4 regions of the Rhizobium sp. 11_C7_N12_5 genome follow, and region 1 is predicted to be linked to each of the others. Evidence: predicted binding sites of a transcription regulator. Region 1 holds the regulator's gene; each other region holds the start of a gene.
The links. The regulator LexA, encoded in region 1, represses DNA repair genes until DNA is damaged. The targets are predictions, from matches to a motif close to TGTTCNNNNTGTGTTCNG.

Region 1 (3,110 bases):
TCGGCATTGGCCGCCCTGATCGTCAGACCGAAAGAATGTTCCGATATCCAGGGTTCACCGACGATCGCTTCGAAGAAAGTGCGGAATGCGGCCGGGGTGGGTGTCGATATCGCCACCCGCGCAATGCCGGTGACGCCGTTTTCATGGCGCTCCAGCACGCTGCGATCGGCCGGCAGCGGATTGATGCGCTGGCAGCAGAAGGCCAGAAAATCCGGCGCACGCAGATCGGCGGCGAAAGCGAGACGAAAACCGGCGACGGTCTCCGTTCCATCCGGCATTTTCATGGGACGCGAGAAATCCAGCATGCGTCCCGCCGAGATGGCGCTTACCCGAAAGCGCTCGTCATCGGCGACAGCATCCTCCGAGCCGAACACCACGGCTGAAAAGCCGTCTTCACCGAGCCGGAAGCGGTAGGCCTGATCGCGCGCAACGAAGACATTCCCCGCGCCGACGCTCTCCTCACATTGCTCGGGGGATGCCACTGCCAGCGGTTCAAGATAGGTCTTGTCCGCAAAGAAGACACAGGCATTCTCGGTGCCGAACGGATGCCGGGCGTCGGGAGCGACGGTGAAACCGAGCTTGCCGAGCCGCTCGCGCGCCAAAGCGAGATTGACGGTCGGCAATACGAGATGATCCAGCGGATGCGGCGACAAAGTCATGATGTCTCCTATTTTCCTGCGCCCGCAGGTTTGCGCCCATCCATCCTCCAATTCAAGATGAAAGCAAGACGATAGAGGCGCAAGACACCGCATGTCCTGTCGAAGACGCCAGATCACGCGGCTGATTCTTTGATCGGTACCGGATTCGCATGTCGTGAAAATGGCTTTCATCCATGCGTCAGCTACTCAAGGTAGGCTGCATGCGCCCAATGAAGGACTAAACAGCATTTCCTTATGTTTTCCGATATGTTAGCGCGAATATAACCATATGAGACTTTTATCGGGTCCACCCAGTGATGTCGAATATTTAACTGTCCGTGCAAAGCTTTACCGAAATTTAAGTACTTGCGGAACACATATGGAACATATAGTGTCCGTTCTGGATTTGTTTCACGCTTTTCTCGATTCTGGGGTTCCAAGACGATGTTGACGCGCAAGCAGCAGGAACTGCTTCTCTTCATTCACGAACGGATGAAGGAGTCCGGCGTGCCACCATCTTTCGACGAGATGAAGGACGCGCTGGATCTTGCATCCAAATCCGGTATTCACCGTCTGATCACGGCTTTGGAGGAACGAGGGTTCATCCGCCGGCTACCGAACAGGGCCAGAGCGCTTGAGGTCATCAAGCTGCCGGATGCCTATAATCCAAGCCTGCAGCCGCGCCGCGGCTTTTCGCCGAGCGTCATCGAAGGCAGCCTCGGCAAACCCCAGCCAGTTGCGCCGCCTGCTCCGCCAAAAGTGGCGAACGACGACCAGAACAGTTCTGTTTCGGTACCGGTCATGGGCCGCATCGCCGCTGGCGTTCCGATCTCGGCCATCCAAAACAATACCCACGACATAACCGTCCCTGCCGACATGCTCGGCTCGGGCGAGCACTATGCGCTGGAAGTAAGAGGCGATTCAATGATCGATGCCGGCATTTTTGACGGCGATACGGTCATCATTCGCAATGCAACGACTGCCAATCCGGGCGATATCGTCGTCGCGCTCGTCGACGACGAGGAAGCGACGTTGAAGCGCTTCCGCCGCAAGGGGGCCTCCATCGCGCTCGAGGCAGCCAATCCCGCTTATGAAACCCGCATCTTCGGGCCGGATCGCGTCAAGGTGCAAGGCAAGCTCGTTGGCCTCATTCGCCGTTATCACTGACCGGTGATGCTCGGACGATCGGCGCGCCGAATGTGCCTGTGCGCCAATCGTATGTTCTGTGCCGAGCCCATGGGCGCTGTGGATTTTCGAACGCAGTTACCACATTTGGCTTGTCGGTGCTGAGGTCCATCTCAATGGACCCTGTCTGCCGCAATGTGGCGCCTGTGAAAAGCATGGCGCCGGAGCGGCAGCGATCCAGGCGTAGTCGTACGGGAGTGACGACGATATTGGCCGTATCGCAGGCCGGCGACAGGTAAGCTGCGTCCTCGATGGTGACCAGCATCGCGCCATTTTCAAGCATCGCGACGCACCATGCGCCCTTTTGGCAAGCAAAACTGCCCTGCATGGCCTGGTCGAGTGCTTCATCCATTGCCTTGCGAACTGCGCCCTGCTCTTCGACGCTCAATCGCCGGCGATGATCCGTCTTGCTGATCTGGGGAAGGCGGCTGTCAACAGGAAGGATAGTCGGAGGTTGATGCTCGCTCGCAACCAGCGCCCTCTGCCACTGTTCGAAAATGAAAGCCTGCGGTCTTTCGCGATTTGTTGCCAGTATGTCGTCCTGTCGCAAGGCAACCAGAACACCATCCTCGGAAATCATAAGATCCGGTTTGGGCACGCCAGAGCCGAATGCTGCCACGCCGAGGGAAGAAAGCAGCAACAGCAGGCCCACATGGCGCACGCTCGTTCGCAACATCGTCATGAGCAGAAAGCCTGTGATGAACGTCGGCATAAGCCAGGCGGGCTGGCGGCCGAAGGTAATATCGCCGCCCCATCCCGCCACCGTTTTGGCGATAGCGATGACCAACTCCAGTCCCTCGCCGGTGATTTGCCAAAAGGGCCCGTCGAGGCCAAATGGCATAAGCAACATGGCCGCCATGCCAAACGGCATGACGACGAAGGAGACGATCGGCATCGCAGCGAGATTGGCTGCAAGGCCGTATGTCGCCAACCGGTGAAAATGCTCGATCGAGAAGATCGCCGTCGACGCGCCGCCAATGAAGGAGGTCGACAATATGCTGCCGAAGAAGCGCGTAACGAACAGCAACGGGCTCAGGAGCCTGGAGCGCGAAAGAATATTTTCCCGATGCTGGCGCCGTTTCCAAAGCGTGTAGCCGGATACCAGCGCCAGCGTCGCGGCGTAGGACATCTGGAAGCTCGGTCCGAGCACCTGCGACGGCGACAGGCTGAGAATGACGATTGCCGAGAGCGCAACGTTGCGCAGACTGATCGACGGCCGGTCGAAGAGCACGGCAACCAGCATGATCGCCATCATGATAAAGGCGCGTTCGGCCGACACGCCAAAGC
Region 2 (3,110 bases), on a different contig from region 1:
GACACCGCGGGCGATCCAGTAGAAATACGGTCCGGATTTGCCAAAATGCTGCTGCAGGAAGGCAAGGTCGCGGGCCTTGAGATCGGCACCGGTCTCGATCCCCAATCTTAGCATCTTCTCCGCTGTCGCTGGCCCGACGCCATGGAATTTCTTGACTGGCAGCGCCTCGACGAAGGCCGATCCGTTCTTCGGGGTGATGACGAAGAGCCCGTCGGGCTTGCGCTGATCCGATGCCATCTTCGCGAGAAACTTGTTGTAGGAAACGCCGGCCGACGCCGTTAGTCCGGTCTCGGCCTTGATCCTGGCGCGGATCTGTTCGGCGACCTCGGTCGCGATCTCGATGCCCTTCAGGTTCTCGGTGACATCAAGATAGGCTTCATCCAGGGATAGCGGTTCAATCAGCGGCGTGTATTCAGCGAAGATGGCGTGGATCTGCTGCGATACTGCGCGATAGGCATCAAAGCGCGGCTTGACGAAGATCAACTCTGGGCATTTTCGCTTGGCTGTCACCGATGGCATGGCCGAGTGCACCCCAAACTTCCGCGCCTCATAGCTGGCTGCCGCGACCACGCCGCGCGCCTCGCCATGGCCGACGGCAAGCGGCCGCCCACGAAGCTCGGGATTGTCCCGTTGTTCAACGGAGGCATAGAACGCATCCATGTCGACATGCAGAATCTTGCGCGGTGTGCCGAAGGTGTCCATGGCGATTGCTCACCCTGCCGACGGCCGGGGCCGCCTGACATCCTGCGCGGCAGTTTTGTAGGACGGCCTTTGAACCGAACTGTATGTCACAACAGCAGTCCTTCTTCCGGAGATGGAGCCGGCGGTTCGACGATAACAAGCATGTTGTCGGGAAGGGGACGCTGCAGGTGCTTGACCTCGTCCCAGGATCCCGTGAGCCAGAGGTCGACTTCTTCCGGCGTCGTCAGGATCGCCGGCATGGCCTTGAAATGTATCGGAGCGACGATCTCGTTCGGCGATGTCGTCAGAAACCCGAACAGCTCATATTCACGCTCGCCATCCCTGACCTTCCGAATACCCTTCCATGGCGTCCAGAAGCCCGCGAAAAACATCAACGGTCGGTCCTCGTTACCGGCAAACCAGGCATTCGGGATCCTGCCGCCGGGAACCTTGCTCGCGGGATCCGGCTCCGCAAAGGAGGTGAACGGCACAACGCAGCGGCTTGTCGGCCCAAGCCAGCGGCGCCAGTGCGGCGAGCCGACATTGCGGATATTGGTGACGCCCGGATCGTAATTCTTCACATAGGCTGGCGGGGATGGCATGCCCCAGGTGACACGCGCGATCTCGCGTTGCCCGTCGTCTCCGACGCGGACAATCGGCGCCTGGTAGCCAGGATAGACGTCGAGCGAGGGTTCGTTCCAACCGGCCTTGTCGCTGAACGCCTTGGTGAACTGCATCACGGCGTCGCGTGTCGTCGTGACATTGTACAGATTACACACGCCCCAATCCTCCTGCCTCTCCATCCCAGCCTATTCATACCAGCTTCGGGATGGGTGTGTCGTCGCCTTCGGAATTCTCCGTCGATCTGTGCGAAGACTCCGACCTTGCCCGTTCCCCGATCACTGACGCCGCCGCCTCTTTTACTCTCCCGATTGACTCATGACCCGATAAGGAACAAATAGAGAACATATCAGCCAAGCGCCATATTGCAAACCCCTGAGGAGCCTATCTGTCCAAAATGCCCGAACCTGCCGTCAGTTCCGTCGTCGCCGAGCTTCGAGACCGCATCCAGCGGCTCGAAGGTCCAAGCGGCCGTGTGCGAGAGGTTTTGCCATTCGGTGTGACGGATATCGACAGCCGGCTTCCGGGAGGAGGGCTGGCGCTCGCAGCCCTGCATGAAGTCGCCGGCGGTGGCAACGGCGCCATCGACGGCGCGGCAGCAGCCCTGTTCGCCGCGGCAATTGCCGCCCGCTCGAAGGGCCAGGTGCTCTGGTGCGTGACACGGCCGGACCTGTTCGCGCCGGCGCTGGCCCAGGTGGGGCTGCTGCCCGGACGCGTTATCTATGTCGAGGCCGGTGACGAGAAATCATTGCTCTCCTGCATGGAAGAGGGCCTCCGACACGGTGGCCTCGGTGTCGTCGTCGGTGAGCTGGCGCGGCTGTCGATGACCGCCTCGCGCCGGCTGCAGCTCGCGGCCGAACGTTCCGGCACCATCGGCATTGCCATCCGCCGCTGGCGCCGACAGACCGAGGCCTCCGATTTCGGCCAGCCGACGGCCTCCGTCACCCGCTGGCGGGTTTCTGTCTTGCCATCCTCCCCCTTGCCCGTCCCAGGCGTTGGTCGTGCCCGCTGGTTGCTCGAGCTCATCCGATGTCGCGCCGGAGACAGTGCCGATTTTGAAGTGGAGGCCCCCGATGCCAAGGGTCGTATCGCTCTTCCTTCCGAGCTGGTCCACGGATCGCCTCAGACGGAAACTGGGCGACGCAGCACCTCCGCCTGAGACGCCGCTCGTCCTGATCGGCCGCGAGCAGCGCCGGCGCGTCGTTCTGGCGGCGAACGCGGCTGCGATGGCAGCCGGCTTGCGCATTGGCATGCCGGCGACCAAGGCGCAGGCACTCGTCGCGGACCTCGTCGTCATGGATGCGGATCCGGCCGCCGACGCCGAGGCACTCGACCGCCTGGCGCTCTGGGCCTTGCAGCGCTATGCGCCGATCGTCGCCGCCGATCCGCCTGATGGGCTGGTGATCGACACCACAGGCGCCGATCATCTGCATGGCGGCGAGGCGCTGATGCTGTCGGGCATGGTCAACCGCTTCTTCGCCTCCGGCATTTTCGCGCGGGCGGCGGTTGCAGACAGCTGGGGTGCTGCCCATGCCTGTGCCCGGTTTCTGACAGATCCGACACTTGTCATTCCCACGGGCGCTCAGGCCGACGCTGTCGAAAATCTGCCGATCGCAGCGCTTCGGCTCGATCCCACTATTGTCGCCGGTCTTCGCGTTCTCGGGTTCAACACGATCGGCGAGCTGGCAAGCCAGCCGCGTGCGCCGCTCACCCTTCGCTTCGGGCCGGAGCTCGGCCGCCGTCTCGACCAGGTGGTGGGGCGGGTCACCGAGCCGATCGATCCGGTGCGCACGCCGGAACTGGTTGAG
Region 3 (3,110 bases), on a different contig from region 1:
TGCGATCGGCAGATTTTCGACAGCGTCGGCCTGAGCACCCGATGGAATGACAAGCGTCGGGTCGCCCAAAAACCGGGCGCAGGCATGGGCCGCACCCCAGCTGTCGGCGACGGCAGCGCGTGCGAAAATGCCGGAGGCGAAGAAGCGGTTGACCATGCCCGACAGCATCAGCGCCTCGCCGCCATGCAGATGATCGGCGCCGGTGGTGTCGATCACCAGACCATCCGGTGGATCGGCGGCAACGATCGGCGCATAGCGCTGCAAGGCCCAGAGCGCCAGGCGATCGAGTGCCACGGCGTCGGCGACCGGATCCGCATCCATCACGACGAGTTCCGCAACGAGTGCCTGCGCCTTGGTCGCCGGCATGCCAATGCGCAAGCCGGCTGCAATCGCAGCCGCGTTCGCTGCCAGGACGACGCGCCGGCGCTGCTCGCGGCCGATCAGGACGAGCGGCGTCTCAGGCGGAGGCGCTGCGTCGCCCAGTTTCCGTCTGAGGCGATCCGTGGACCAGCTCGGAAGGAAGAGCGATACGACCCGTGGCATCGGGGGCCTCCACTTCAAAATCGGCACTGTCTCCGGCGCGACATCGGATGAGTTCCAGCAGCCAGCGCGGCCGACCAACGCCTGGAACCGGCAAGGGCGAGGATGGCAAGACGGATACCCGCCAGCGGGTGACCGACGCCGTCGGCTGTCCGAAGTCGGATGCCTCGGTCTGTCGGCGCCAGCGGCGGATGGCAATGCCGATGGTGCCGGAACGTTCGGCGGCGAGCTGCAGCCGGCGCGAGGCGGTCATCGACAGTCGCGCCAGCTCGCCGACGACGACACCCAGCCCTCCGTGTCGCAGGCCCTCTTCCATGCAGGAAAGCAATGATTTCTCGTCACCGGCCTCGACATAGATGACGCGGCCCGGCAGCAGACCCACCTGGGCCAGCGCTGGCGCGAACAGGTCCGGCCGTGTGACGCACCAGAGCACCTGGCCCTTCGAGCGGGCGGCGATTGCCGCGGCAAACAGGGCTGCTGCAGCGCCGTCGATGGCGCCGTTGCCACCGCCGGCAACTTCATGAAGGGCTGCCAGCGCCAGACCTCCCCCGGGCAATCGGCTGTCGATCTCCGTTACGCCGAATGGCAAAACCTCTCGCACACGGCCGCTTGGACCTTCGAGCCGCTGGATGCGGTCGCGAAGCTCGGCGACGACGGAACTGACGACAGGTTCGGGCATTTTGGACAGATGGGCTCCTCGGGGGTTTGCAATATTGCGCTTGGCTGATATGTTCTCTATTTGTTCCTTCTTGGGTCATGAGTCAATCGGGCTCGTAAAAGAGTGGTCGGTGGCAGCGATCTGGGAGCGGGTGTTGGTTTCCACGCAGAACTGAGCCGGTTAGGCGCATAATTTCCATTGAGAATTGAGCCATGTGAACCTTCCCCCCAAAGCGGTGAGCGACGGGGGCAACGGAGTGATCCACATGGGACTTTTAAACATCATCCGTCGGATGGCGCTTCGCGAGAAGCAGTCAATCCGCGAGATCAGTCGGCGCACTGGGCTGTCACGCAACACGATTGCGAAGTATTTGAGTGCCGGTACGATCGAGCCGACGTTCACGGTACCGGAACGACCGAGCAAGCTTGATCCTTTTGCCGACAAACTTTCTGGCTGGCTGAAGACCGAGGCCGGGAGGTCGCGCAAGCAGCGCCGAACGTTGAAGCAGCTTCATGCCGATCTGATGGCTCTCGGATTTACCGGCTCCTATGGTCGGGTCGCCGCGTTCGCCCGTAATTGGCGGGTTGAGCAGCAGACAGCGGGCCGCGGCATATTCGTTCCTCTGTCTTTCCGCCCAGGCGAAGCGTTCCAATTCGATTGGAGTGAAGATTATGCCGTGATAGGCGGCGAGCGCACGAAGCTTCAGGTCGCCCATATCAAACTATCACACAGCCGGGCGTTTCTGGTCAGGGCCTACCTACTGCAAACGCACGAGATGCTCTTCGACGCCCACTGGCACGGGTTCCGCGTGTTTGGCGGAGTACCTGGTCGCGGCATTTACGACAACATGAAGACCGCGGTTGATCGTGTCGGTCGTGGCAAAGAACGGCAGGTCAATATCCGTTTCCTCGCGATGACGAACCACTACGTCTTTGCGCCTGAGTTTTGCAATCCCGCCGCGGGTTGGGAGAAGGGTCAGGTCGAGAAGAATGTCCAGGATGCCCGACCGCGACTGTGGCAACAGATGCCTGACTTTCCGGATCTGGCGGCATTGAATGCCTGGCTGGAACAGCATTGCCAGGACCTGTGGCGCGACACAGCACACGGCACCTTGCCCGGCACGATCGCGGACGTCTGGTCGGCAGAACGCCCGGCATTGATGGCGCTCCCTGCCGCGTTTGACGGCTTCGTCGAGCAGAGCAAGCGCGTCTCGCCCACCTGCCTGATCACTTTTGAGCGGAACCGCTACAGCGTGCCTGCATCGTTTGCCAACCGGCCTGTCAGCCTGCGGATCTATCCCGAGCGACTGGTCGTTGCGGCAGAAGGCAATATCCTATGCGAGCATGAGCGGGTCATTGAACGTAGCCACGACAAGCCGCCACGTACGATTTATGACTGGCGGCATTATCTTGCGGTCATCCAGCGCAAGCCCGGTGCCCTGCGTAATGGTGCGCCTTTCCTGGAATTACCGTTGGCCTTTCGGCAACTTCAGGACCAGATGCTCCGCCGCTCCGGCGGTGATCGTGAGATGGCCGATATCCTTGCTCTTGTACTTCACCACGACGAACAAGTTGTTGTCAGGGCTGTGGAATTGGCCCTGGATGCAGGCGTGGCGACCAAGACGCATGTCTTGAACCTGCTGCATCGGCTGATCGATGGCAAGACAATCGATGGTCCCGACGTTGATACGCCACAGGCGCTCACGCTGTTGCGTGAACCCAAGGCTGATGTTGAACGCTACGATGGTTTGCGCCTGCGGACCGCAGGAGGCCGTCATGCGTCATGATCCTGCCAGCGCAGCCGTCGTCATCATGCTGCGCAGCCTGAAGATGTATGGCATGGCCCAAGCCGTCATCGACCTGATCGAGCAAGGGGCTCCAGCCTTCGATGCGGCCGTGCCGATCTTGTCCCA
Region 4 (3,110 bases), 1.2 Mb from region 1:
GCTCCACTTCCAGCGGCCCGCTATGACTTGAGGTGCGGAACAGCACCGCCTGCTGTTTGAGCCTGGTGCCGCCCTCGCGATTTTCCAGCACTTCGTCGGCGACATAACGCGCCTGATCGCTTTCGTCGCGCACCGTCACCAGTCGCGGTCGCTCGACGCTCTGCCGTTCCGTGCGCAGATTCTTGGTGAAGCGCTCGGAAGCAAGATCGATGACAGCATTGGCGGCGGCGAGGATTGGCTGCGTCGAGCGGTAATTGCGGTCGAGCGTCACGATATCGGCAGCGGGCGTGAAGGCTTTCGGGAAGTCGAGGATGTTGCGCACCGTCGCCGCGCGGAAGGAATAGATCGATTGCGCATCGTCGCCGACAACGGTCAGGCCGCGGCCATCCGGTTTCAGCGCCAGCAGGATCGACGATTGCAGCCGGTTGGTATCCTGGTATTCGTCGACGAGCACATGGTCGAAACGACCGCCGATATCCTCGGCGATCAGCGGCTCTTGAAGCATATGCGCCCAGTAGAGCAGCAGATCGTCGTAATCGAGCACATTCTGCGCCTGTTTCGCCTCGACATAGGCGGCGAAGAGATCGCGCAATTGTTGTTCCCAGGTCGCGCACCATGGGAAGAAGTCGCGCAGCATCTCTGCGAGCGGTGCTTCCGAATTGACGGAGCGTGAATAGATGGCAAGGCATGTCGCCTTGGTCGGAAAGCGGCTTTCGAGCTTGGAAAAGCCGAGGTCGTGGCGCGCGAGGTTCATGAGGTCGGCGCTGTCTTCCCGGTCGTGGATCGTGAAGGCCGGATCGAGCCCGATCTGCTCGGCATAATCTCTCAGAAGACGTGCGCCGATGCCGTGAAACGTGCCGCTCCAGGCGAGCGCATCGGCTGTAATACCCGCATTGGCACCGATCACCTCGCGGCAGATTCGCTCGACACGGCGGCCCATTTCGGCGGCGGCACGGCGCGAGAAGGTCATCAGCAGGATCCGGCGCGGGTCGGCGCCCTTGACGATCAGATGCGCGACACGATGAGCAAGCGTATTGGTCTTGCCGGATCCGGCCCCGGCGATGACAAGCAGTGGCCCTGCGACATGGCCGTCGCCGGCCGTTGTGCCGTGCTCCACCGCCAGTCGCTGCTCCGGGTTCAGCTTTTCCAGATAGGCCGCGCTCATGAACTCTCCTGAATGCCTCGGATGAAGGGCGCGCCAGGCGCAAATCCGCGACGAATCGAATCGGCGAAATGATCCGGACGTTCTATGGATGTTCCGAATTGCCTAAACCTGTCAAGATTTGTGGGATTCGCTGGGGATGTGATCTTTTGCGCAAGAATCCTACCCGGATTTGGTCAGGCATGGCTCGAAAAGGACTATCCTCATGCTTATGTATCATTATGGCGCTCATCTTGAGTTTTGGGTTTCAGCAGTGCGTTGAGTGAAGGTTTCAGAATATGAACGAAACGATCGCCACTGGGCTGCATCTGCCGGGCGGACTGGTGGCTTTGCCGGATGGGCGCATCGCGCTCGTTGAGATGGATCATACCCGCCGCGGTCTGAAGCTTTTCGACACTAGCGGTGCGCATCGGGAAGTTTGTCGGATCGGTGGTCGTCCGACCGGGATTGCGATCGACGGCGATGGCTGCTTCTGGATAACCGACGGCCCAGAGCATTCCCTCGTCAGGCTCTCGCCGCAGGGCCGGGTGCTGCAGGTGATCGAAGGTGGCGCGGACGGCTCGTTTCTCCATCCGAACGATCTCGCTTTCGGGCCTGACGGCTTGCTCTACATGACCGATTCGGGCATCCGCACCGCCGATCTGCTCGAAGGCGGCCATATTCATCCGGATTTCTTCAAGGCGGCCTACAATGGCTGCGTCTATCAGATCGATCCCGCCGAAGGCCGCGTCATCAGGGTCCTAGCCGCGGGCTTGCTCCTTGCCAATGGCATCGCCTTCAGCGCCGACGGGCTGCTCTATTACAGCGAGACCCTGACCGGAAAAATTCATCGGCAGATCGTCGGCGGGCGGCAGGAGATGTTCGCGCAGTCGATGACATCGCCCACCGTCAACGCGTTGCGCGGGCCGGCCGGCATCGCTTTCGATCGCAGCGGCGTGCTCTATTGCGCCATGTACGGATTGGGCGAAATTTCGCTTGTCGATACCGAGGGCAGGATGGCGGGCCATATCCGCACGAACGGCGCGCGGCCCGGCAAGATTGCCTTTACTGTCGACGGCAAGCATTTGCTCGTCAGCGAGCAGGACAATGGTGCTGTGGAAAAGATAACGGCGCCGCGACCCGGGCTGCCATTGCATATGCCGTCCATCTAGAGACTCGATCTCCCGCCATATCCGTAGTCATGAAGCGATGAAAGGAAAGTTGCAGGGGTCTGGTTGGGAGAACCACGTGCTTATCACACATCACACAAATTTCCTCGCGTGATCCGTCTCCGCAATCCTGCTTGGCGCAGTTCTTGTCGCTTCTCCTGCTCTCGCCAACAATGGCAATGGCGCTGGCAACGGCAATGGCAATGGCAGTGGCAGTGGCCATGCAAATAGCAAAAACGCCGACAATTCCGCTCAGGACGCATCGGCGAGCGATGCTTCGACGTCAAAAGCCAAATCGGCGAGTAGCCTTGGTGCTTTGAACGGCTTCATGCACGCCTCGCCCAAAGCTTTGGCACATGCCTCCGCCAAATCGGAAATCGGCAGGGTTGCTGTCGTCTATGGTGGCCTCCTGCAGAATTACCTGTCACCGCGGCAGGGTACCACGCCCCATCGGCCCGCCGGAGCCGGCGAGAGCGCTTCCATATCCACTGTCGATATGATTGCTGAAGCGGCTCTCGTGTCCGCGAAATCATGTCCGTGATCGACCGGACTTCTCCGGAAAAGACTTAGAGCGGCTAGGCGTTTCACTGAATCGCTTAACCGCTCTATGTTTTTGCTTTGCGCAATTCCGGACGGAAAGAACGCCCCGGTGTCCAGTGTGGACGCCGGTGGACATGCCCGGAGGCCGGGCATGTCCTGTTCCAATCGCGCTGCCGCTTATTCCGCGGCGGGGATCTGCTTATTATCCTTGCCGGACTTGCCGTCCGCCGGCTTCTCGTCGTTGGCAACTGTCTTGGCGT

Region 2: a site for LexA is predicted at 1,632-1,649, ahead of AB8B29_RS33810 (ImuA family protein). Genes of this name have one in related genera too.
Region 3: a site for LexA is predicted at 1,270-1,287, ahead of AB8B29_RS35555 (ImuA family protein). Genes of this name have one in related genera too.
Region 4: a site for LexA is predicted at 1,244-1,261, ahead of AB8B29_RS00925 (ATP-dependent helicase). Genes of this name have one in related genera too.

What each region holds. Positions count from the first base shown of each region.
Region 1 covers NZ_JBPWPY010000001.1:1,338,326-1,341,435, reverse strand. The annotation lists gene AB8B29_RS06700 (VOC family protein) at 1-659, opposite strand, end outside; gene lexA (transcriptional repressor LexA) at 1,083-1,805, shown strand; gene AB8B29_RS06690 (ComEC/Rec2 family competence protein) at 1,786-3,110, opposite strand, start outside.
Region 2 covers NZ_JBPWPY010000003.1:932,937-936,046, reverse strand. The annotation lists gene dinB (DNA polymerase IV) at 1-702, opposite strand, end outside; gene AB8B29_RS33815 (SOS response-associated peptidase) at 789-1,460, opposite strand; gene AB8B29_RS33810 (ImuA family protein) at 1,700-2,461, shown strand; gene AB8B29_RS33805 (Y-family DNA polymerase) at 2,376-3,110, shown strand, end outside.
Region 3 covers NZ_JBPWPY010000004.1:112,246-115,355, forward strand. The annotation lists gene AB8B29_RS35550 (Y-family DNA polymerase) at 1-543, opposite strand, end outside; gene AB8B29_RS35555 (ImuA family protein) at 458-1,219, opposite strand; gene istA (IS21 family transposase) at 1,464-2,984, shown strand; gene istB (IS21-like element helper ATPase IstB) at 2,974-3,110, shown strand, end outside.
Region 4 covers NZ_JBPWPY010000001.1:185,375-188,484, forward strand. The annotation lists gene AB8B29_RS00925 (ATP-dependent helicase) at 1-1,165, opposite strand, end outside; gene AB8B29_RS00930 (SMP-30/gluconolactonase/LRE family protein) at 1,441-2,313, shown strand; gene secD (protein translocase subunit SecD) at 3,028-3,110, opposite strand, start outside.